4 regions of the Arthrobacter sp. G119Y2 genome follow, and region 2 is predicted to be linked to each of the others. Evidence: predicted binding sites of a transcription regulator. Region 2 holds the regulator's gene; each other region holds the start of a gene.

Region 1 (5,795 bases), on a different contig from region 2:
ACTACGTCTCCTTCACCGGCTCCGCCTCCACCTCGAAGCTGTTGAAGGCCCACCCCAACGTGGCGGAGGGCGGAGTCCGCTTCACCTGCGAAACCGATTCCCTGAACGCAGCCATTCTGGGACCCGACGCCGTCCCCGGAACACCGGAATTTGATGCCTTCGTGAAGTCCCTCGTCACGGAAATCACCGTCAAAGCGGGCCAAAAGTGCACCAGCATCCGCCGTGCCATTGTGCCGGCGGCCCTGGTGGACGACGTCGTCGCCGCAGCGGGCCAGCGCATCGACGAGCGCGTGGTCCTGGGTGACCCCCGCGCCGAGGGCGTCACCATGGGTGCTCTGGCCTCCACCGAGCAGCTCGACGGTGTGCGTTCCTCGGTTCAGACCCTGCTGGACGCAGGTGCCACCCTGGCCTACGGCTCGCTGGATGCTCCGGAAGTTGTCCTCGCGGACGGAAGCCGCGGGGTTGCGGCCGACGGCGCATTCCTGGCTCCGATCCTGCTGACCTGGCCGGACAACAGCGCGGAGGCACTGCACTCGGTGGAAGCTTTCGGTCCGGTGGCTTCGGTGATCGGGTACGACGACGCCGCGGACGCCGTGCGCCTGGCTGCCCTGGGCAGCGGGTCGCTGGTAGCCACGGTCTGCACCAACGATCCGGCCATCGCACGTGAACTGACCCTGGGCATTGCCGCCCATCACGGACGCGTGCTCATCCTGAACCGGGAAGACGCCCGCACCTCCACCGGTCACGGTTCTCCGGTCCCGCATCTGGTTCACGGCGGACCCGGACGTGCCGGCGGCGGTGAAGAGCTCGGCGGCATGCGTTCCGTGCTTCACCACATGCAGCGCACCGCGGTTCAGGGCTCTCCGAACATGCTCACCGCCCTGACCGGGATCTGGCATACCGGTGCGGACCGCAACTTCGACGGCACCCACCCGTTCCGCAAGGACCTTTCGGAACTGAAAATTGGCGACGCTGTCCGCTCGGACCTGCGTGAGGTCAGCTTGGAAGACATCACTGCCTTCGCCAACAGCACCGGCGATACCTTCTACGCGCACACCAACCAGGAAGCGGCTGAAGCCAATCCGTTCTTCCCCGGCATCGTGGCCCACGGCTACCTGCTGCTGTCCTGGGCTGCCGGACTGTTTGTGGAACCTGCTCCGGGACCGGTGCTGGCCAACTACGGACTGGAAAACCTGCGCTTCATCACGCCGGTTGCGGCGGGCGATTCCATCCGGGTCACTCTTACCGCCAAGAAGATCACTCCGCGCGAGACCGACGAGTACGGCGAGGTGGCCTGGGACGCGCTGCTGACCAACCAGAATGACGAGATTGTCGCGACCTACGACGTTCTGACCCTCGTTGAAAAGAAGCGCAGCTAGCATTTGGTCGCTGAGTCGCTGAGTCGCTGAGTCGCTGAGTCGCTGAGTCGCTGAGTCGCTGAGTCGCTGAGTCGCTGAGTCGCGGTGACCGCGACTGACCGCGGTGAATCGCGGCTGAGCCTTTGATGAAACGCTGCTGAACCGCGGCCGGGCCCTTGGGGGTCCGGCCGCGGGTCATTTCCCGCCGTTTCCCCACTGACCCGCCCGTATGGCCCGTTCGAAACTCAAACAGGTAGTCGGCCAGAAAAGTCGGGTATTTGAGGTGCCGAAATAGGGCCTGTTTTGGGCTGTTGGGGCTCTTTTGGCGGCGGAAATGTCAGAGGCAGGTGAAAGCCTGAAGGCATGGATCAGCACAGGACTTTTCCCGGTTCCGAGCGGTTCGGCGAGCAGGCTGCCGGCACCGCATCCGGCACCAAGCCTGCGATGGCTATGGTTGCCGGCATCGACTCCGCCACGGCCACCGCCACCACCGCCGGCGGGGAGGCCGCTGCACCGCCCGGTTACTCGGTTTTCCACGCCGTACCGGCTGCTGTCGGTGCCTCCTCTTCTGCTACCTCTTTGGCTGCTGCTCCGGGTCGTTCCGATTCGCCCCCGGCTTCCGGCGACACTGCTTCCAGCGACAGCGCCACCACTACTGCTTCCGGCGACGCTGCTTCCAGCGACAGCGCCACCACTACTGCTTCCGACGACACCGTTGTTTCCGGCGACACTGTTGTTTCCTGTGATGCTGCCGGGAGTGCCGGCCACTACGGGTTATCCGGTTCTCTGGTTCTGCGGGGCGCGGATGCGCTGGATGAGCAGACTGCCGGTGCTGTGCTCTCCCGCCTGGATCATCTGATGCGGTGGGCGCAGGCGCAGCAGGCTAAGGTCCTGCACCGGATGCAGAGTATTTACCGGGACGAGATGCATTTCCCGTCCGGAAAGCCTGATCCGGGTATGGCGTTCAGTCTTGCGGCGTCGGAGGCAGCAGCGATTCTTTGCGTGCCGCAGAGTACCGGGCAGCGGCTGATGTCTGAGGCGGGCAGTCTCTGCGGCGTTCATGCCGTGACTCTGGGCAATCTGGAGCAGGGCGGGATCAGTTACGGTCATGCCCAGACGGTGTTGGATCAGTGCCAGGACATCGAAGCTGTGGGGCTTCCGGGGTTCGAGGCAAAGCTGCTGGAGGCTGCAGCGGGTCAGACTGCGGCTCAGTTCCGGGTGCGGGCGCGGCGGTTGCGGGAAAACCAGTATCCGCAGGGCATTGTCCAGCGCCAGCTGAGTGCGTTGGGAAAGCGCAAGGTGTGTCTGGAGCCTGCGGCGGATGGAATGTCCTGGCTCTCGGCGTTCCTGCCGGCGGAGAACGCGCAGGCGATCTTCACTCAGCTGAGCAGGGCTGCCCGGGGTGAGCAGGCTGATGGTGATCCCCGCAGGGTGGATGAGTTGCGGGCGGACATCCTTCAGGACCTGCTTATGTCCGGCGGCGGTCACCCCTGTGATGGGCAGGGATCGGCGGGCGCGGACTTATCCGGTGCTCGCCCCGGTGGCCGTTCTGGCACCGCGGGGGACCCGTTCAGCACCGGGCAGGACGCCGGCGCGGATACATCCGGCACCGCCGCCGGCATTGGCACCGGCGCCGGCTGTGGCAGTGATGCCAGCACCGATGCCCGGGCCAAGGGCAAGGCTGGGGCCAGGGCTGGGGCTAGGGCGGAGATTCTGGTGCTGATCAGCGCTGAAACGCTCTTCGGCGCGGACGATCAGCCGGCGGAGTTGCATGGTTACGGGCCGATCAGTCCGGAAGCCGCCCGCCGGATGGCCCGGGAGGCAGCGAAATGGACGCCGGTGGAGCGGGATCCGGATACTGAGGAGATCCTGCGGGTGGGACGCCGAAGGAAAGTCCGGGCCGGACTTCAACGGTGGCTGCGGGCTCGGGACGGGACCTGCCGGTTCCCGGGGTGCCGGACGAATGCGGTGATTTCCGAGATCGATCACACCAGGCCGTGGGTGCAGGGCGGGGCCACGGATCATGACAACCTCGAGCATTTGTGCCGGAGGCACCACATGTTCAAAACCAAGGGGTTTTGGAAGGCCTGCCAGCCGGCGGCCGGGGTTATTGAGTGGACATCGCCGGGAGGACGGACTTACCGTACCGAACCGCACCTGGCTCTTGCTCCGGTCATGCAGGGAACCGGCCCGGACGGTGCTGGGGACCGGTCCGTCGCGGCTGTCCGTGCAGGTTCCCGGACCGTGCCCCACATAGATTCCGGGACGGTCACGGCCACGGACACCCGGGCAGGCAGCAGCGGGGATGATTACGGGGATGACCCGCCGCCGTTCTAGGGCAGCCGGGGAGGGATGCCAGTGGAAACGCGGTCGGCGGAGGAAATCAGCTAGCTGCGGTGCAGTCCGTGGAAAACCATGGAGATGACGTCGTCGGCCAGCTGATCCGGCGAAATCGGGCCGCCCGGCTTGTACCACTCCACTATGGAGTTGATCGTGCCGAACAGCAGCCGCGTGGTGGTGCGCGGGTCGATGTCGCTGCGCAGCGATCCCTCGCTCCGGGCAGCGTCCACGAGCTTCGCGACGCGGTGGTCGAACTCCCGGCGCCGGGCCAGCGCGTCGCGTTCGATCTCCGTATTGCCCCGCAGCCGCAGCAGGAGCGTCACAAACGGCAGCCGTTCGGTAAGGACCTTGATGGTGCCGCGCAGCACGAACTCCAGCTGCTCGTCCGCCGGACCGTTGGAGGCACGAGCATCATCGAGCACGGCCTCCAGCCCGCCCAGCGCATTGTCCAGGGCCAGCCGCAGCAGATCGCCCTTGGACGGGACGTGGTGGTAAATCGCGGACTTCGTAATGCCCAGGTTTTCCGCCAGAATGCCCATGGAGGTGGCCTCATAGCCGTGTTTGTTGAACACGTCGACGGCGATGGTCAGGATCGACTGCTGATCGTATCCGGGACGGCCGCGGCGGTTCCCGGCGGCGGCCGGGCCGGCAGCTGTGGCTGGAGTGGAAGGCATGGATCCTATTTTCTCATGAACGTTCGGATGGCCGGTCAGCTTTGGACGAGTCCGGCGTCCTTGCTGCGCAGGTCATAGATCCGGCGCAGCTTGCCGCTGGAGCGCGCCAGGGTCCCCGGTTCGGCTACATGGACCGTGCAGGAGGACCCGATATGGATCTTGATCTGGGACTTGAGCTCGGCAGCAGCGCTGCTGCAGTCGTCGGAACTGGAGTTTTCCCGGCGTTCAATCTTGACCGTCAGCTCGTCCATCCGGTCCGGCCGGGTGATTTCCAACTGGAAGTGCGGGCTCAGGGCAGGAATCCGGAGGGCGATTTCTTCGATCTGGCTGGGGAACAGGTTCACGCCGCGCAGGATGATCATGTCATCGCTGCGTCCGGTGATCCGGCCCATTCGGCGCATACCGGGCCGGGCAGTCCCGGGCAACAGCCGGGTCAGGTCATGGGTGCGGTAACGGATGATCGGCAGCGCTTCCTTGGTCAGGGAGGTGAAGACCAGTTCGCCTGGTTCGCCGTCGCCGAGCACCCGGGTCTCATCGAACGGGTCAATGATCTCCGGCCGGAAGTGGTCCTCCCAAATATGGGTGCCGTCCTTGGTCTCCACGCATTCACCGGCAACACCCGGGCCCATCACCTCGGACAAGCCGTAAATGTCGCAGGCGTCGAGGTCCATCAGGACTTCCAGCTCGTGGCGCATTTCCTCGGTCCAGGGTTCGGCGCCCAGGACGGCGTTCTTCAGCGAAGTGGAGCGCGGATCAATCCCGGCGGTGCGCATGGCATCGGCAATCGTCAGCAGATAAGTGGGAGTGCACAGGATGGTGTCCGGCTCAAAGTCCTGGATCAGCTGTATCTGCCGCTCGGTCTGTCCGCCGGACATCGGAATCACGGTGCAGCCCAGCTTCTCCGCGCCGGCATGAGCGCCCAGGCCGCCGGTGAACAGTCCGTAGCCGTAGGCGTTGTGCACCTTGTAGCTGGGCTTCACACCCGAGGCACGCAGTGAACGCGCCACCAGTGTGGCCCACCGGTCCAGGTCGCCTGCGGTGTAACCGACGACGGTGGGGCGTCCGGTGGTTCCCGAAGAAGCATGGATCCGCGCCACCTGATTCTGCGGAACGGCAAACATGCCGAACGGGTAGGTCTGGCGCAGGTCTTCCTTGGTCGTGTACGGGAACTTGGCCAGGTCCGACAGTTCCTTCAGGTCCTCGGGACGGACACCGGCGTCGTCGAACTTCTGCGTGTACAGCGGTACCCGTTCATACGCATATTTCACGGTGTGCTGCAGGCGGGTGAGCTGAAGGGCCTCGATCTCGTCGCGGCTCATCCGCTCTTCGGGATCGAGCGTTGCCGGGTCTGCGGCGGTGGATTTCACGGGTGCGGCGGTGGTTTTCAAGGCATGCCCTTTGGATAGCGGACCGGAAGTGGGGG
Region 2 (5,795 bases):
GACATCGTGATGGCCACCGGTGCCGACACGGTCATTGTGGACAGCGAACTGGCCCCGTCACAGCGGCGCGGCCTGGAAGACATTGTCAAGGTCAAGGTCATCGACCGGACTGCGCTGATCCTTGACATCTTTGCCCAGCACGCCAAGTCCCGCGAGGGCAAGGCCCAGGTGGAACTGGCACAGCTGGAATACCTGCTTCCGCGCCTGCGCGGCTGGGGCGAATCCATGTCCCGCCAGGCCGGCGGCCAGGTCGGCAGCGCCAGCGCAGGCATGGGCTCGCGCGGCCCCGGTGAAACCAAGATCGAACTGGACCGCCGGAAGATCCGCACCCGCATGGCGAAGCTGCGCCGCGAAATCGCAGGAATGAAACCAGCCCGGGAAACGAAGCGCGCCAACCGGCAGCGCAACGAGGTTCCGTCGGTGGCCATTGCCGGCTATACCAACGCCGGCAAGTCTTCGCTGCTGAACCGGCTCACGGATGCCGGCGTCCTGGTGGAGAACGCACTGTTCGCCACCCTGGACCCCACCATTCGCAAGGCCCAGACCGAAGACGGCATCGGCTACACGCTGGCGGACACGGTTGGCTTTGTCCGTTCGCTGCCCACCCAGCTTGTGGAGGCGTTCCGCTCAACGCTTGAGGAAGTTGCCGACGCGGATTTGATCCTGCACGTGGTGGATGCCTCGCATCCGGACCCCGAGGGCCAGATCGCCGCTGTCCGCACTGTCCTCACGGATGTGGATGCCCGCAACATTCCGGAGATCATCGTCCTGAACAAGGCCGACGCCGCTGATCCGTTTGTCCTGGAACGGCTGCGCCAGAAGGAACGCCGCCACGTTGTGGTCTCCGCCCGGACCGGCCAGGGCGTCGACGAGCTGCTGCAAGCCATCTCCGAAGGCATTCCCCGCCCCGGCGTGGACCTGCACCTGCTGGTGCCCTATGACCGCGGTGAGATTGTCTCCCGGCTGCACAGCTCGGACACGGAAATCCTTTCCGTGGAACACGCCGAGGCAGGAACCCGCCTGCACGTGATGGTCCGCGAGGGCCTGGCAGCTGAACTGGAGCCCTTCGTCACCCATGAGTAAAGACACCACCGGCGAAGTCCTGGATCTGCTGGACACCGCCGTAGCCGGCATGGGCGGCCAAAACCGCCCGGGCCAGCACGAAATGGCCCGCCAGGTCACGCAGGCCATTGACGAGGGACAGCATCTGCTGGTTCAGGCGGGCACCGGAACCGGCAAGTCGCTGGCCTACCTGGTGCCGCTGATCCACCACGCGCTGGACAGCACCAAGCCCACGCTGGTCTCCACCGCCACGCTGGCGCTGCAGTCCCAGATTGTGGGCCGGGACCTGCCGCGCCTGCTCAAGACGCTCAAGCCCAAGCTGCCGCGCGAGGTCGACGTCGCGCTGCTCAAGGGCCGCAGCAACTACGTCTGCCTGCACAAGACCGGCGGGGGATTCCCGGAAGAGGAGGATCCCGCCGGTGCTCTGTTTACGCTCGGCGAAGACCGCGCCGTGGGCCATCCCGCACCCTCGCCCACCTCGGCGATGGGACGGGAAGTGGTGCGGCTGCGTGAATGGGCCGAGGAGACCGACACCGGAGACCGCGACGACCTTGTTCCGGGCGTGAGCGACAAAGCCTGGCGCCAGGTTTCAGTGACGTCCATGGAGTGCCTGGGCGCCCAGAAATGCCCGATGGCCGCCGAGTGCTTCAGTGAACGCGCCCGTGCCCAGGCTGCGGTGGCCGACGTCGTCATCACCAACCACGCGATGCTGGCCATCGCCGCGTTCGAGGGTCTGGCTGTGCTGCCGGACTATGACGTGGTGGTCATCGACGAGGCCCATGAGCTGCAGGACCGGGTGACCGGCGCCGTCACCGGCCAGCTCTCCGGAACCGTAATTTCCGCCGCTGTCACCGCGGCGCGCAAGCACACCTCCGCCAGCGTCGAAGAACTGGCCCAGGCCGGGCGCGCCTTCGACAAGTCCCTGGAAGGCATTCCGTCCGGGCTGCTGGCCAGCGGGCTGAACGAGGAACAGGAACAGGCGGTGGGCCGCGTCCGCGAGGCCTGCCGGGTGGCCCTGTCCGATTCCAAGCCGGAGCCCGGGGAAACGGCCGACGGCGGGCGCCAGACCGCCAGGTCCCGCCTCATGGCCGTGCTGGGCATCTGTGAGCGGCTCGTTTCCGCCCCCGATGCCGGGGAAGTGATCTGGGCGTCACGGCCCAGCTCCTTCTCGCCGTCGGGCGGCTACTCCCCGCCGGATGAGACCGCTCCGGCCACCCTGAACGTTGCGCCGCTGTCGGTGGCCGGGAGGCTGCGTGAAGGACTCTTTGACGGCCACACGGTGGTTTTGACCTCGGCAACCCTGGCCATCGGTTCCGAGTTCGGTCCGGTGGCCGGCGCGCTGGGGCTCCTGGGCCCCGGGGCACCCTCCTGGACGGGCACCGACGTCGGCAGCCCCTTCGACTATCCGCGCCAGGGTGTGCTGTACGTGGCCAAGGATCTGCCCAAGCCCGAACGGGGCACCTCCGAGGCGCAGCTGGACGAAATCGAGGCGCTGCTGAAAGCATCCAACGGCGGGGCGCTGGGACTGTTTTCCTCACGCCGGGCCGCCGAAGACGCGGCCGACGCAATGCGGACCAGGGTGGATTTTCCGATCCTGTGCCAGGGGGAGTCCTCGATGTCCTCGCTCGTCAAGCAGTTCTCCGAGGAGCCCGACACCTGCCTGTTCGGCACCATGTCGCTCTGGCAGGGCGTTGACGTGCCGGGAACCGCCTGCCGTCTGGTGCTCATTGACCGGATCCCGTTCCCGCGTCCGGACGACCCGCTCATGACGGCCCGCACCCGCGCGGTGGCCAAAGCCGGCGGGAACGGGTTCATGTCGGTGGCTGCAACGCATGCCGCAGTCCGGCTGGCGCAGGGGGCCGGGCGGCTGATCCGCGCCGCCGGAGACCGCGGAGTGGTGGCCATCCTGGACTCCCGGATGGCCACTGCCCGCTACGGCAGTTTCCTGCGGGCCGCTCTGCCGCCGTTCTGGTCCACGACGGACCGTTCCGTGGTCCTGTCGGTGCTGGGCCGCCTGGCCGAGCAGTCTGCGGCGCAGGAGAAGGTTCCCGGAGCCCGGAAGTAGAACAGAAGACAAGCAAAAGGGCGGCCGGAAAGAATCCGGCCGCCCTTTTGTGTGCGTCGTCTGGCGTGTGTCGGGCTAGAGGGAGCGCATGACCGAGACGACTTTGCCCATGATGACGGCGTGGTCGCCCACGATGGGCTCGTAGCGGGTGTTCTGCGGCAGCAGCCAGGTGTGGCCGTTGCGCTGGCGGAACGTTTTGACCGTGGCCTCGTCGTCCAGCAGGGCGGCTACGATGTCGCCGTTCTCGGCTGTGGGCTGGCGGCGTACCACCACCCAGTCACCGTCGCAGATGGCGGCGTCCACCATGGAATCACCCGAGACCCGGAGCATGAAGAGGTCACCGTGTCCCACGAGCTGGCGCGGCAGCGGCATGATGTCCTCAACCACTTGCTCGGCCAGGATGGGCCCGCCGGCAGCGATCCGGCCGACCAGGGGAACCATGGCAGTGTCCACGGAGGTGGAGAGCTCGGTGACCGTGGCCAGGCCCGCGGAGGCGACCTCACCCTCGGCGGAGCGGCCGCCTGCACTGCCGGAGCCGCCTGCGGCCGGGAGCGCCGGCTCGGTGCGGCGTGGGCTGTCCGAAGGCTCCCCGTCGGCGCCGGGGGAAGTCGGCTGTCCGTCGCGCAGCATCAGCGGAATGAGGATTTCCATGGCGCGGGGGCGTTTGGGGTCGCGGCGGATGTAGCCGAGCTTCTCCAGCTGCATGAGCTGGTGGGTCACGCTGGACAGACTCGCCAGACCCACGGTGTCCCCGATTTCCCGCATGGTGGGCGGGTACCCGTTGGTGCTCACGGACCGCTGGATCATCTCAAGGACGGTTTTCTGCCGCGGAGTGAGGCCTTTCGCGCGCGCACGGGTGCCGGTCGCAGCTGGCTGATTGGTGCTGTCTTCGGAAGCAGTCCTGCGGGCCACGTGGGGTTCCCTTCGGGTCAGCTGGTCCGGGCGGTGCCGGAGCTGGTCGGGCGGATGTCTGGGCCGGAACGCTGTGCAAGCCGTGCCGGCGGGAATGTCAGAGGCAGCTGATTCAGTGGTCCTGTTCGAACCGTTCCGGGGCCCGCGCCCCGCACCGGCCCGGTGTGAACCGCCGAACCCTCTTCCTCTGGACTCAACGCTAGGCGAGGGGAGCGGCCTTTTCAAACATTTGTTCGAGCGAGTCTCGACTTTATTAGTAGATAGGTGCTAGAAATGAGTTCACAACCTTCGAACATAGTTTCGAAATCTTCACTCCGCACCGCTTTCACTTATTCGAATACAGCTTCGGCTCTGCCGTTGCTGCTCTCGAACCGGAAAGGTATTTCCATGCCAGCCCACGCATTATCCACACTGTCCCGGACCTCTGCCCCCTTCGCCCAGGCTCCGGCCCGGCCCGCAGCCGGGCCGGAAGCTGTTTCGCCCGCCGCAGCCTCCGGAGACCAGGCTCCGGCGGCCCGGCTCCGGCTCACGCGGCGGGGCCGGCTGGTGTTTATCGGCTTGCCGCTGATGCTCACGGCCGCTGCCGCGCTAACCGTGCTGGGCTTCTTCACCGCCCCGGCCGTCGCCTCGAACGGCGGGCCGGACGTCACGCGGACCCTTCAGGTGAGCGTCACTCCCGGTGACTCCCTCTGGGCCCTGGCCGAGGAATTCGCCCCGGAACGCGACCCCCGGGATGTGGTCGCCGACATCATGGAACTGAACAACCTGCCCAGCGAGCGCGTGCCGGCCGGAGTGCAGCTGTTCATTCCGGTCCAGTCCTGAATCCCGGGTCCGTTCCAAGCACAACTCAGAACGTAACAACCCGCTGCTGCGACACGGGGATTCTTCCCGCCCCGCCTTGGAGTCTTAAGCTGTAGTGGTGACTGAACAGCTGGAGAGACTGAACCGACTTCCCCTGCGCGATGACCTTCGCGGACTTGCGCCTTACGGTGCTCCGCAGCTTGACGTGCCCATCCTGCTCAACGTCAACGAGAACACGCACGGGTTGCCCGAGCAGGTGCGGAAGGCCATCGCCGCCTCCGTTGACCGGGCCGTGGCAGGCCTGAACCGCTACCCGGACCGCGAGTTCACCGAACTCCGGGAGCGCCTCGCCGCATATCTCGGCCACGGCCTGGGTACGGAAAACATCTGGGCGGGCAACGGCTCAAACGAGGTCCTTCAGCAGATCCTCCAGGCCTTCGGCGGCCCCGGACGGACAGCTATGAGCTTCCCGCCCACCTATTCCATGTATCCGCTGCTGGCCAGCGGCACCGGCACCCGCTACGTCACGGGCCTGCGCAGCGAGGACTTCACCCTCACGGCAGACGCCGCAGCGGACCAGGTCCGCGAGCAGGCTCCGAACATTGTCTTCCTCTGCACGCCCAACAACCCCACCGGCACGGCGCTCTCGCTTGATGTCATCGAAGCCGTCTATGAAGCCGGCGCTGCCTCGCAGGCGATCGTGATCGTGGATGAGGCCTACGCCGAGTTCTTCCACGCCGGAACCCCCAGTGCCCTGCAGCTGCTGCCCGGACGTGAGCGCCTCATCGTGTCCCGGACGATGAGCAAGGCCTTCGCGCTGGCCGGAGCGCGGGTGGGCTATATGGCGGCAGCTCCCGAAGTCACCGATGCGCTGCGCCTGGTGAGGCTGCCGTACCACCTCTCCGCCGTCACGCAGGCCACCGCCAACGCGGCCCTTGAGCACGCCGACGCCCTG
Region 3 (5,795 bases), on a different contig from region 2:
ATGTGCAGTGCCATGTCCCCAGCCTGCCACGGAAGGATGGCTGTGTGCTTATTCGAAGTGCCGGTGCAAAGGAAGTGGCGGCGTGCTTATTCGAAGTGCCGGTGCAAAGGAAGTGGCGGCGTGCCTTACTCGAAACGGGAGGGATCTCCAGTGCCGTGCCGGACAACTTCCGGCTCTCCGCTGGAGAAGTCGACGACAGTGGTGAGGTCCGGCGGGCAGAACCCGGCATCCAGAACAGCGTCTACCTGGTGGTCCAGGCGTTCCTTGATCTCCCAGCCTTCGGTCAGGGGATCCTCTTCGCCGGGCAGCAGCAGGGTGCTGGATATCATCGGCTCTCCCAGTTCTTCCAGCAGTGCCTGCACAACTTTGTTATCCGGGATACGGACGCCTACGGTCTTCTTTTTGGGCTGAGACAACCAGCGCGGCACCTCCTTCACTGCGGGCAGGATGAAGGTGTAGCTGCCCGGGGTGACGGCCTTAATGCTGCGGAAGGTGTCGTTGTCCATCTTTACGAACTGACCGAGCTGCGCGAAGTCCCTGCACATAAGCGTGAAGTGGTGTTTGTCGTCCAGCTGGCGGATCGAGCGGATCCGGTCCAAAGCATCCTTGTTGCTGAGCTGCGCTCCGAGGGCGTAACAGGAGTCCGTCGGGTAGGCGATCAATCCGCCTGACCGCAGGATTGCAACAATCTGACCTATGCTGCGCTGCTGGGGGTTCTCCGGGTGGATGTCAAAGTATCGTGCCATGCCCTGAGCTTACCGCTGATGGTGGAGGCTCCTGCGGCTGAGAGGCTGAAGCCGTTCCTACGCTGATCAGGAGGGCCGGCTGTTCCCACCACTGTTCAGAAGGGCTGGCTGTTGAACTGAGAACTCATTCCGCAGCCCGCAATTCCGCAGCCCCCAGTTCCGCCGCTCTGCTCGTGTCGCAGCCAGCCAGCACGCATGCCAGTCTCAAAGCGCCGCCCGTCCGGCAGCCCCGCTAGAAGGGCGGCGGGTCATCCCCATAATCATCTGGGTCTAGTTCAACTCTTTCAACCTCACTGCCCTCCGCAGCAGTCGTGGCCGTGTCTCTGGCCGTAGACAAGGCCGTAGACAAGGCCGTAGACAAGGCCGTAGTCGCAGATACGGCCGAAGTCGCAGACGTGGGTGTGCTGTCGGACGTGGCTGTGGTCGAAGATGTATCCAGGGTGAGGTCTGGTTTGGTGCGGTACTTTCGTCCTCCCGGTGAGGTCCACTCAATAATCCCGGGACTGGGCTGGCAGGCTTTCCAGAATCCTTTGGTTTTGAACATGTGGTGCCGCCGGCATAAATGTTCCAGGTTGTCGTGATCGGTGGGACCGCCCTGCGCCCAGGGTTTGGTGTGGTCAATCTCGGAGATCACCGCATTGGTCCGGCAGCCCGGGAACCGGCACGTCCCGTCCCGGACCCGCAGCAACTGCTTCAACCCGTCCGGTACTTTCCGCCGCTTACCCACCCGCAGGATCTCCTCAGTCTCCGGGTCCCGCTCCGCCGGCGTCCACTTCGCCGCCTCGCGGGCCATCCGCCGGGCTCTTTCGGGGCTGATCGGCCCATACCCGACCAGTTCCGCAGGCTGGTCATCGGCTCCGAAGAGAGTTTCAGCAGTGATCACCACCAGAATCTCAGTCCGGGCCCTGGAACCATGACCTATACGGCACGACCCGGAACCGGCACCATCCTTTTCACCGGTTCCGGTTCCGGAACCGCTGCCCTTCCGGGCGCCGTTGCCCCCGCCGCCTTCGCCAGCGCCCTTCCCGGCGCCGGTGCCCTTGCTGCTGTCGCAGCCCCCGGAACTGCACCCATGCTCATGACCACCCAAAAGGTCCGCCACGATATCCGCCCGCAACTGATCCACGCTCCGCGTATCTCCGGCCGCCTGCTCACCCCGGGCCGCAACACTGAGCCGGTGATAAATCCCCTGCGCAGTCTCCGCCGGCAGCATCGCCGAAAACCACGACATACCGTCAGGCTCATGACGCACCCACACCGACCGCCGATCAAAAGCCGTCCGCTGCCGCTCAACAATCGTCTGCGGATACTGACTCTCCCTCAACCGCCGAGCCTTCACCCGGAACTGCGCCTTCGTCTGTCCCGCAGCCAAACCCAGCAGCTTCGCCTCAAACACGGGCACATCCGCCGGAGCAATCCCCACACACTGCTCCAGAACCGTCTCGGCATGCCCGTAACTGATCTCCCCGGCCTCCAGACTCCCCAACGTGGCAGTGTTGGCGGTGCACAGATCACCGGCCCGGCTCATCAACGCCGTTCCGGTACCGGTGGGAACCCCCAGAATCGTAGCCGCTTCCTCGGCTGCCAGACTGAAGGCCATCTCGGAATCCGGCCGGCCCGAAACGAACATGCTCTCGGACTCGTAAATGTTCTGCATCCGGGACAGGACCTTCGCCTGCTGCGCCTGAACCCACCGGCCCAGCACATTCAACCGCGACAACACGGCACCGGTTTCTTCCTCGTTCAGGCACTCCACGTTCCGGAAGGCCAGAGCCCCGGTAAACCCGTCCCGGGAGCCAGGCCCCGACGGTTCAAAAGCGCCACCGGGAGCAACAAAACCACTGGGGGAATGGGCTACTGCGGCAACAGCCGGATCAGTTTCACCGGCCCGATCAGAAACCTCCGGACCGGGCCCGGCAACAAAAACCGACAGGCTGCACACTGCTGCCTGTCCGCTGTTAGTGCCGGGTCCGGGGCCCGTCGAAGATCCGTTCTGATCCATGACCTCAGGATTTCACCCGCCACCGACATTTCCAGCTCCACAACAGACCAAAACAGGCCCAAACCGGCCCTATTGTTGACGGTCAAATACCCGTCTTTTGCCAGAGGCTACCTAGTCACCCAAGTCGCCGGTGGCCACTAGTGCAATGCCACTAGTCCAAGCCTGCACAGTCGTGGGCTCAACGACCTCGGGAACCGACACCCCGGCAGCCACTTGGCGTCGCCCGCGCCCCGGCTGTCACTGCCGCGCAACAGCAAGACGCGGACGACAACGGCAGCCGCATCCGCTGCGGCGTCGTAAGCAGCACCTCGGAGGTGCGCTGCCAAACCCGCCACAGCGCTTCCCCGGAGGTGTAACCGCTCTAGTACAGCTTGATGGTGCCGCCGTCGGCCATCAGTGTCTGGCCGGTCAGGTAGCGGGATTCATCGCTGGCAAGGAATGCCACGATCGGTGCGATGTCCGTCTCCGGATCGCCCAGGCGGCCCAGCGGGACGCCGTCGACCACTTCCTGGTACTGCTCCGGGTAAGCCTTGCTCCACTCCACAATTCCCGGAGTCAGCGCGACCGGACTGACGACGTTGGCGCGGATGCCGTCCGCTGCCCACTCGTTTGCCGCCGTACGGGTGATCGCACGGATGGCTTCCTTGGCTGCGGCGTAGGCCACCTGATTTGGCAGGCCCTTGATACCGGCGCCGGAACCGAAGTTGATGATGCTGCCGCGGGTCTTTTTCAGTTCCGGATGGGCCGCCTGCATCAGGTACAGAGTGGCCAGCGTTCCGGTGCCGAAGGACAGGTTCCAGATCTCCGGCGTCGTTTCCAGAATCGGTGCCTGCTTGGATGCGTGCGCGTTGTTGACGAGGATATCCAACTGGCCGAAGCGTGCCACCGTCTCGGCGACAATTTCGGCAGCGCTTTCAGGCAGGGAGATGTCCTTGCAGATGAAAATCAGTTCGCCCAGGCTGCCCAGGTCGGCCACGAGCTTCTCGCCCTGCTCCTGGCTAATGTCCACGACGGCAACCTTGGCGCCCTCGGACAGGAAGTGCCGGACAATACCCTGGCCAATACCGCCGGCGCCGCCGGTGACAATGGCTGTCTTGTTGCTCAGTTTCACTGTTGTTCCTTCTCTAAGCCGGAGTGCTTTTCCTGCCGCATCCGGATGCTTGATGTGATTCGTGCTTCCACGCCGAGGAGAAAACTGCCCACGGCGAAGTCCAGGGACTTCCGTGAGGCGTCGTAGGTAATCCCTCGTCCGCGGAACTTGGCGGTAAGGGAACCGTGAGGGGCGCCGTCACCGGATTCCAGGGGTACGACGGCGTTGGGCCGGGTGGGGCGGTGCCGTCCCGGTCCGGGATTCGCGGCCAGGGCCAGAACTGCAGTCCCGATCACAACACCCGATAGTCCTACGACACAGTCAAAGCAGTCGTCCTCCGGAAGCCCTGCCGCATTGAGCGCCTGAAGGAGCACTTCGAGTTCCTCGGTGGAGGCCATGTCCAGCAGCCGGCTCGGCCCCAGGACAATCTGCAGCAGCCAGGGGTGCTTGTGGAAGTCGTCCCAGAGTGCCGCGGCCATGTGCTGAAGCATCTCCTGCCACGAGGCCGGGGTGGGCGGCAGAAGGACAAACTCACGGCCGGCCTCGGCTGCCATAGCCAGCAGCAGGGCTTCACGGTTTTCCACGTGGCGGTACAACGCCATGGCAGAGACCCCGAGGATGTCGGCAACGTTGCGCATGGAGACCGCTTCGAGACCCTCGCGGTCCGCCAGTTCCAGTGCACATGCCGCGATGGCAGCAGCAGACAGGGGACCGCGGTCAGGATCGGGACGAGAATTCATGTTTACAGCGTATACGCGTCAGGGCTCCACCGAAACCCGGCACGCCGGTGTGATCTTCTTCTCATGGAACAGGGCGGCGGCAGACGGACCAGCCGCAGGAAACCGCCGCCGACGGCGGGATGCGGCTAAGGTTCTACTCGTTGTGACAGAGGCCGTCAAGTATGGCTCCACAGAAACGGGTTGTATCTTAGGCGGATGCGACAAAACAACTCCTCCTTGCTGGGCAGACTCGGCACCTCCGGCCGGCTTGTGTTGTTTTTGGCGGTGAGCGCCCTCTGCGGTGCCCTCGTCGCCGGCATCTTCATTCCCACCACGGCAGTGGCAGCTTCCGGCGCAAACCAGGTCCTCGATTCACTGGAGGACCTGCCGAACGAGCTCGAAACCGGCCCCCTGGACGAGGGTTCCAAGATCTACTCGGCCGACGGCCAGCTGATCGCTTCGTTCTACGCGGAGAACCGGATACCGGTGACGCTGGAGAACATTTCGCCGTCGATGCAGGACGCGATTATTGCCATTGAAGACAACCGCTTTTACGAGCACGGGGGAGTGGACGTCAAAGGCGTGGCCCGTGCAGTGGCATCAAACCTGACGAAGGACAGCACGCAGGGCGCCTCCACGCTGACCATGCAGTACGTGAACAACGTGCTGATCGACCAGGGTGTTGCCGAAGGCAAGAGCGCTGACGAGCTCACGGTCAGCGGAACCAAGAACATTACGGACAAGATCCGGGAGGCGAAGCTGTCCTTCGCCGTCGAAAAGGAATACTCCAAGGAAGAAATTCTTGAAGGTTACCTGAACATCGTCTTGTTCAGCGGCCGCACCTACGGAGTTGAGGCGGCGGCGCAGACCTTCTTCGGCGTCCCCGCAGCCCAGCTGAACGTCCCGCAGTCGGCAATGCTCGCCGGCATGGTGCAGTCCCCGAACAACTTCAATCCGCTGACAAACCCCGAGGGCACGCGCGACCGCCGGGATGCGGTGCTGTCCGCGATGCTTCGCTACGACAAGATTACGCAGCAGGAGTACGACGACGCCGTCGCCTCCGATCTGCAGCTGAACCCCCAGCCCGCGGCCCGCTCCGGCTGCGTGGGTGCCGAGATGGCGGAGTACTTCTGCAGCTACGTGGAGCAGGTAGTGCTGGCCTCCGAGGAGTTCGGCGCCGATGAAACGGCCCGTGCCAAGCTGCTGGCCCGCGGCGGCCTGACTATCACCACCACACT
Region 4 (5,795 bases), on a different contig from region 2:
CGCCTGTCGGATGGCGCGGAGTGCCTTCTTGCGGTTCTCCCCCTCCAGCCGGTCGATGTACAGCACGCCGTCCAAGTGGTCTGTTTCGTGCTGGAAGGCGCGGGCCAGCATGCCTTCACCCTCAATGCTGACGGGGTTGCCGTCCTTATCGACGCCGGTCACTCTGGTCCAGCGGTACCGCGGTACCGGGTAGCCCAGTCCGGGGATCGACAGGCAACCCTCCATCTGGTCTTCCTGGCGGTCTTCGCTCAGCTCAAGCACGGGATTGACCACGTGTCCGGCGTGGCCGTCGATTCGGTAGGTGAAGACCCGGAGGCTGACGCCCACCTGCGGAGCCGCAAGGCCTGCGCCCTCAACGTCCTCCATCGTCTCTTCCATGTCGGCGACGAGCTTGGCCAGTTCAGGCCCGAAGTCCGTGACTTCCTCGGCAGGGGTCCGCAGGACCGGGTCGCCGATAATCCGGATGTTCAGGATTGCCATCTAGGGTTGATTCCTTACTGTTGCTGCTGACTCTGTCCACCCACCAGTCTAGTTGGACCGTGCCTGCTGCAGTGCCCCCGGGCACAGGAAGCACCCCGGGTGGGTCCGGTTCTGCGGCTCAGCCGGACTTGACGCTCGGTGAAGTGAGCCCCGGCGTTCCATAGCAGCGAGTCCTGGAGCGGCTGGAGCGGCTAAAGCTACCGCTCGGCGGGACAGTTGTCCTTGAGTTCAAACCTAGGGCACGGACGGCTGGGGCATCGACACTGCATGGGCACCGACCGGGGGCGGCGTGATGGGAAGGAGCGCGCGTCCGGCGGCTGCGACGTCGTACGAGGTTTGCCACAGTCTGCGGAGGGCGCAGAACTTGAACCAGTGCTGTGGCAGGACCGCCGGATTGGCGCGCATCGGCCGGACTTCGGTCTGGCCGATGGCAACGCCGAGCAGCAGCGGATCCTCCCCGTAGGCCCAGGGCTCCCACATGCCCTTTCCCGCATCAACGAGTGATTCTTTGGCTTTCATTCCGGCCACGAGCTGCATGACCACCTTGTCATCCAGTGGCTTGACCTGGCCGTCGCGGTCTGTGTTCTTGGTTTTGTAGTCGATCAGGCAGAGCCTGCCGTTGATTCGTGCCACGAGGTCGAGCGTTCCGGCGTACCCCAGCTCGTCATTCCATACGGTGATTTCCGGTGCCAGGGGCTCAACCTGGTAGAGGTCCCACCACTCGTCAAAACGGTCCGCAAACTGGTGCTCGCCGTGTTCCTGAAGGGCGGTGCGTGCAGCTTCTAGCTCGTGCGGAAGGTTCAGTGCACGCAGCGATACCTGCTCGCAGTAGAAGTGCACCCGCGTTCCGCGTTCTGCGGCTTTGTCCCGGTAGCGTTCTGAGGCACGTGACGCTTCTTTCGCGACGTTGCGCAATGCTCCCGGATTGCCCAGACTTGCCGCCAGCTTGGGATCCTTGATGACGGCGTTTGCTGCCATGTGGCCGTGCCAGCCATCAAGCGAAGTGGCGCCCTGGGCTATGACAGTGGTGATGGAAGGTACCGTCGGCGGTTCCGAGAGGGAGCGGGAGTACATCCGCCCAAATTCCGTTGAATGTGCCAGAGCTGGTTCAGTCATATCTTCAGTTTGTCATCCGGCACCGACCTTTAGGCAAAACGGGCATCCGGGCGGTTCCCGCAGGTCGGGCCGGGGAGCTCGGCGGTGTCCTCGGTCTCTCGTCCTGCGGTCCTGGCTTTTGGGAACGTCCGCTGCAGTATGTGGGAGTCTCGGGCAAGGCCACGTCCGCTGCAGTACCCGGGAGTCTCGGGCAAGGCCACGTCCGCTGCACGAGCCGTCGCCGCGCCGCAAACCATCCCCAGCCGCAACCCTCCCAGCCGCAATCCGGCATCTTGGTCCGAGCCCGTTCCCTCGTGGCATGCATCGGTCTACATGCAGTGGTCCGCTGACCTTTTGTCCGAAGACTTTTGGTGGCTGCTAATTCTGGGGCCGTGCCACAAATTCTTGAGCCGTGAAGTGAGCCGGTAAAGGAAATGCCGTTCTATCAGGCACCTATCAGTCGCGCGAGGAAGAACGACCGGCAGCGTAAAACAAAAAGAGGCCCCGCAGGGCCTCTTCGTAGAACTCATACTTTCAAACTTTTGGTGGGCGATACTGGGTTCGAACCAGTGACCTCTTCGGTGTGAACGAAGCGCGCTACCACTGCGCCAATCGCCCCCATGCTGCAATTGTTTTCACAACCGCAACGTCTAAAGATGCTAGCCCAGTTTGGGACGGACTCCAAACCGGTGCCGCCTCCCGGCTTCTCCTCCGCCTGAGACGTCGCTCCCAACTGCTTCCACGTGTTCCGATTCGGTTCGCTGCGGACATCCGACGGCACCCTGTTCCGTCTCGCTCAATGTACCGGCTTCCCCCGTGGCCTCGCTGCTCCTGCTGCCGTCGTCGTCGTTCTCCCGGACTGCCTCACCGATCCCCCGCTGCCGCTCCCCTGTGAGGCAGATGATCGAAGTGGCGCGGACAATCGAACCGGGCCGGCGCCGTCGTCGTCGTTCCACACGGCCAACTTCGCCGTCGTCGTTCCACACGGCCAACTTCGTCGTCGTCGTTCCACACGGCCAACTTCGCCGTCGTCGTTCCACACGACCGACTCCGCACCTGCTCTCCTTCTCCGCTCTCCTTCTCCGGTCCTCTCCGGCCCCACCTGCGACGATGCGCACCTGCTTGCAACACCCCTCGCCGAAGTCCGAATTTCCCCCGATTGGACGAACCACGAAACGTCCAGTAGAGTTTTTCTTCGTTGGAAAGCGGGAGTTCGCCGCGAAAAGCGAAAGCGATTCGGGGACGAATACACTAACTTTCTCAGCATGCGGACGTAGCTCAGCTGGCTAGAGCACCACCTTGCCAAGGTGGATGTCGCGGGTTCGAATCCCGTCGTCCGCTCGCAAGTCACTGTAAAACCGGTTGATTCTGACTGGTCGGCCTATGCTTATGCAGTGGTCACGGTGGGGTGGCCGAGAGGCGAGGCAGCGGCCTGCAAAGCCGTATACGCGGGTTCGAATCCCGTCCCCACCTCCACGGTGGACTTGCACAGCCCTTTTGGGCGCGATTGGCGCAGCGGTAGCGCGCTTCCCTGACACGGAAGAGGTCACTGGTTCGATCCCAGTATCGCGCACTACAGTTAGACGTTTTGGCGTACAACTGTGTTTTTGCGGACGTAGCTCAGCTGGCTAGAGCACCACCTTGCCAAGGTGGATGTCGCGGGTTCGAATCCCGTCGTCCGCTCTCTTGACTGCATCGGAGTCTCCTCTGGGAGACTTGATGCATCAAGCGCGATTGGCGCAGCGGTAGCGCGCTTCCCTGACACGGAAGAGGTCACTGGTTCGATCCCAGTATCGCGCACGGACAGTTTCGGCTGTCTTGTTTTGCGGACGTAGCTCAGCTGGCTAGAGCACCACCTTGCCAAGGTGGATGTCGCGGGTTCGAATCCCGTCGTCCGCTCACATAGTTGCTTACCGGGTTGTTCCGGGGCGACGAACAGAAGGAGCAGACCAAAAGGTCTGCTCCTTCTGCGTTTAACTGGTTTAACTGGGCTTAACTGCGGCCGACGCCGGCGGCCCCGGTTGCGTGTAGCGGAAGCAAGCGGACGGCGGTTCATAGCGGACGACGGTTCATAGCGGACGACGGTTCATGCACCCTCCCTGCGGCGGAGCGGGCCCCTGGGTGGTGCACGGGGATGCTCGCGTGGCGGCCTGGCGGACGATGGCGGTCATTGAAGACGTCGGCGGATCGGACGCTGGCGGACGACGTCGGAAGTTGAGGAAGTCGGCGGGGAGAGGCTGGTTCGGAGCGGGGCCTGGCGGGCAGGTTGGCGGCACGGCCACTGTGGGGGCGACAGCCGACGGCGGTGGTGCGGGCCATGACATCCAGTCCCCCGGGACGCACCATACCTTTTCCGCCATCTTCGCCTTCGCTTTTCTCCTCCACAGCATCTTGGAGAACTGCCAGACGCCGCCATTTGTCCACAAATCCGAATCTACGTTCGAACATGCTTACCATTCCTGAAATGCTCATCGTATGGAAGATGACCAGAACGGCACCGCTGTTCCGCCGCCTTTGCAAGGGCCATGTGTTGCCGCTGAGCCCACCGGCCCTAAATACGGATGGGCAGCTCATCCGACACTGTTACCGTCGCCGGAAGCAACCAGTGTCTCCGGCGCGGCCGAACTGCAGCAAATCACAGCCGTTGCCCGGGGAATCTCTCTCAATCTCCAAACCTCACTCCCCCTCCTCGATCCCCCTGACCTGGTTGCCTTTGCCTCAGCTACAGAGGAGCTCTCCCGGCTCGTGGACCACATGCAGATAGCTGCCGCAGCAGCATTGGACCGCGCACGAATTTGCGCTGAGGTATCGCTCTCCTGGGCTACTGCTGCGGAGAAGGTCCAGCAGGAATACAAGAACACAGCGGAGTATATGCGGCATCGACTCCGAATTAGCCGACGGGAAGCCTGGAAGCGGATCCGGCTAGGATCTGCGCTGTCGCCGGCTTTGGCCTTGACGGGCCAGCCCATCAGCCCTGAGCTGCCAGCGCTGTCCGAACGTTCTTCTCGCGGTGAAGTATCCGGTGAAGGGGCTCAAATCGTGAGCCTGGCAATCAAACACGTGCAAGGCTGCGGCACTTCCGAGGATCGGGCAGCAATGGAGGCGGCTCTGACCGACGTGGCTGCCAGCCAGGATCTTGATGCACTCAGTGTTGTCGCTAGCGCATGGGTCAATCACCTGGACCCGGACGGAACGGAACCAACGGAGCAGCAGAAAGCCGAACTGCAGGGCCTATTCATTCGTCGGAAGTACCGAGGACTGCACCGCTTGGATATTTTCGCCACGGACGATCAATTTGAAACGCTCATGACTGCGCTGGCTCCCGAGGCCAACCCCCGCAACGGTGCCGGTCTGCCAGCGAACGGAGCTTGTGAAGATCTGGAAGGCACCGAACGCGCTGTACCCCGTGATCCTCGGACATATCCGCAAAAGTGTCTGGACGGGCTGGTTGCTTCCTGCAAGCTGGCGCTGGCCTCAGGCCAGCTGCCGGCAAATGGAGGAGCCAAGCCACAGGTCTTGGCCATCATTCCGTATGAACAGCTCAGGGACAGGGTCAGCAGAAAAACGGAAACCGGCACGCTGGCCTATACCGGCCCAGTTCCCGCTCACCAGATCCGCCGTATCGCGTGCGAGGCCGACATCATTCCGGTTGTCCTCAACGGAGAAGGCCGTGTTCTAGACGTCGGGACCGCAGCCCGCTATTTTCCGCCGCATCTCCGAAAGGCGATCATTGCCAGGGACGGCGGCTGTGCCTTCCCTGGCTGTACCTCCCCTGCACCCTGGTGCGAGGCTCACCACATCGAATATCACTCCCGCGGAGGACCAACCAGCACCGACAACGGCGTCCTGCTGTGCGGATTCCACCATCACCTGATCCATCGGGAAAAATGGCGCATCCGCGTCACTCGCGGCGTTCCCTGGTTCGTTCCTCCGACCTATGTAGACCCATTTCAAGCGCCGTTGCGGAACACCTACTTCCATCCCCTTCGCCCTCACCGCCAGGTCGTGTGAGCGTGCCGCGCAATGACTCCAGTCCCCAAACTCTCAGTCCTTGGCCAAGCTGGCCAGGGGGCTTACCATTGAAACGAACGGGAAACGTATGGTTTCCCCTGCGAAAGGAGGTGGTCCGTGTCTGTATTTGACGGGCTCAAGGGCAAGGCCGGAGAGCTGAAGGACAAGGCTACCGAGCTTGTGGGCGAAAACGCCGACAAGATTAAGGG

What was found. Region 2 encodes LexA, which represses DNA repair genes until DNA is damaged. Its sites were predicted from a motif close to TCGAACANNTGTTCGA; they were not measured.
Region 1: a site for LexA is predicted at 1,604-1,619, ahead of WKB88_RS14690 (HNH endonuclease signature motif containing protein). Genes of this name have one in related genera too.
Region 3: a site for LexA is predicted at 2,727-2,742, ahead of WKB88_RS02965 (HNH endonuclease signature motif containing protein). Genes of this name have one in related genera too.
Region 4: a site for LexA is predicted at 4,004-4,019, ahead of WKB88_RS01245 (HNH endonuclease signature motif containing protein). Genes of this name have one in related genera too.

Annotation. Positions count from the first base shown of each region.
Region 1 covers NZ_JBBPFS010000006.1:229,762-235,556, forward strand. Annotated here, with positions in the region: gene paaZ (phenylacetic acid degradation bifunctional protein PaaZ) at 1-1,379, shown strand, start outside; gene WKB88_RS14690 (HNH endonuclease signature motif containing protein) at 1,722-3,695, shown strand; gene WKB88_RS14695 (TetR/AcrR family transcriptional regulator) at 3,746-4,372, opposite strand; gene paaK (phenylacetate--CoA ligase PaaK) at 4,408-5,691, opposite strand.
Region 2 covers NZ_JBBPFS010000011.1:47,226-53,020, reverse strand. Annotated here, with positions in the region: gene hflX (GTPase HflX) at 1-1,083, shown strand, start outside; gene WKB88_RS17695 (ATP-dependent DNA helicase) at 1,076-3,127, shown strand; gene lexA (transcriptional repressor LexA) at 3,203-4,039, opposite strand; gene WKB88_RS17685 (LysM peptidoglycan-binding domain-containing protein) at 4,427-4,861, shown strand; gene WKB88_RS17680 (histidinol-phosphate transaminase) at 4,959-5,795, shown strand, end outside.
Region 3 covers NZ_JBBPFS010000001.1:619,006-624,800, forward strand. Annotated here, with positions in the region: gene WKB88_RS02955 (DUF72 domain-containing protein) at 1-14, opposite strand, end outside; gene WKB88_RS02960 (L-threonylcarbamoyladenylate synthase) at 126-746, opposite strand; gene WKB88_RS02965 (HNH endonuclease signature motif containing protein) at 979-2,502, opposite strand; gene WKB88_RS02970 (SDR family NAD(P)-dependent oxidoreductase) at 3,110-3,859, opposite strand; gene WKB88_RS02975 (TetR/AcrR family transcriptional regulator) at 3,856-4,578, opposite strand; gene WKB88_RS02980 (transglycosylase domain-containing protein) at 4,774-5,795, shown strand, end outside.
Region 4 covers NZ_JBBPFS010000001.1:262,628-268,422, reverse strand. Annotated here, with positions in the region: gene def (peptide deformylase) at 1-480, opposite strand, end outside; gene WKB88_RS01290 (cytochrome) at 715-1,596, opposite strand; tRNA gene WKB88_RS01285 (tRNA-Val) at 2,119-2,193, opposite strand; gene WKB88_RS01280 (hypothetical protein) at 2,235-2,561, opposite strand; tRNA gene WKB88_RS01275 (tRNA-Gly) at 2,843-2,916, shown strand; tRNA gene WKB88_RS01270 (tRNA-Cys) at 2,978-3,051, shown strand; tRNA gene WKB88_RS01265 (tRNA-Val) at 3,077-3,148, shown strand; tRNA gene WKB88_RS01260 (tRNA-Gly) at 3,185-3,258, shown strand; tRNA gene WKB88_RS01255 (tRNA-Val) at 3,304-3,375, shown strand; tRNA gene WKB88_RS01250 (tRNA-Gly) at 3,401-3,474, shown strand; gene WKB88_RS01245 (HNH endonuclease signature motif containing protein) at 4,051-5,586, shown strand; gene WKB88_RS01240 (antitoxin) at 5,704-5,795, shown strand, end outside.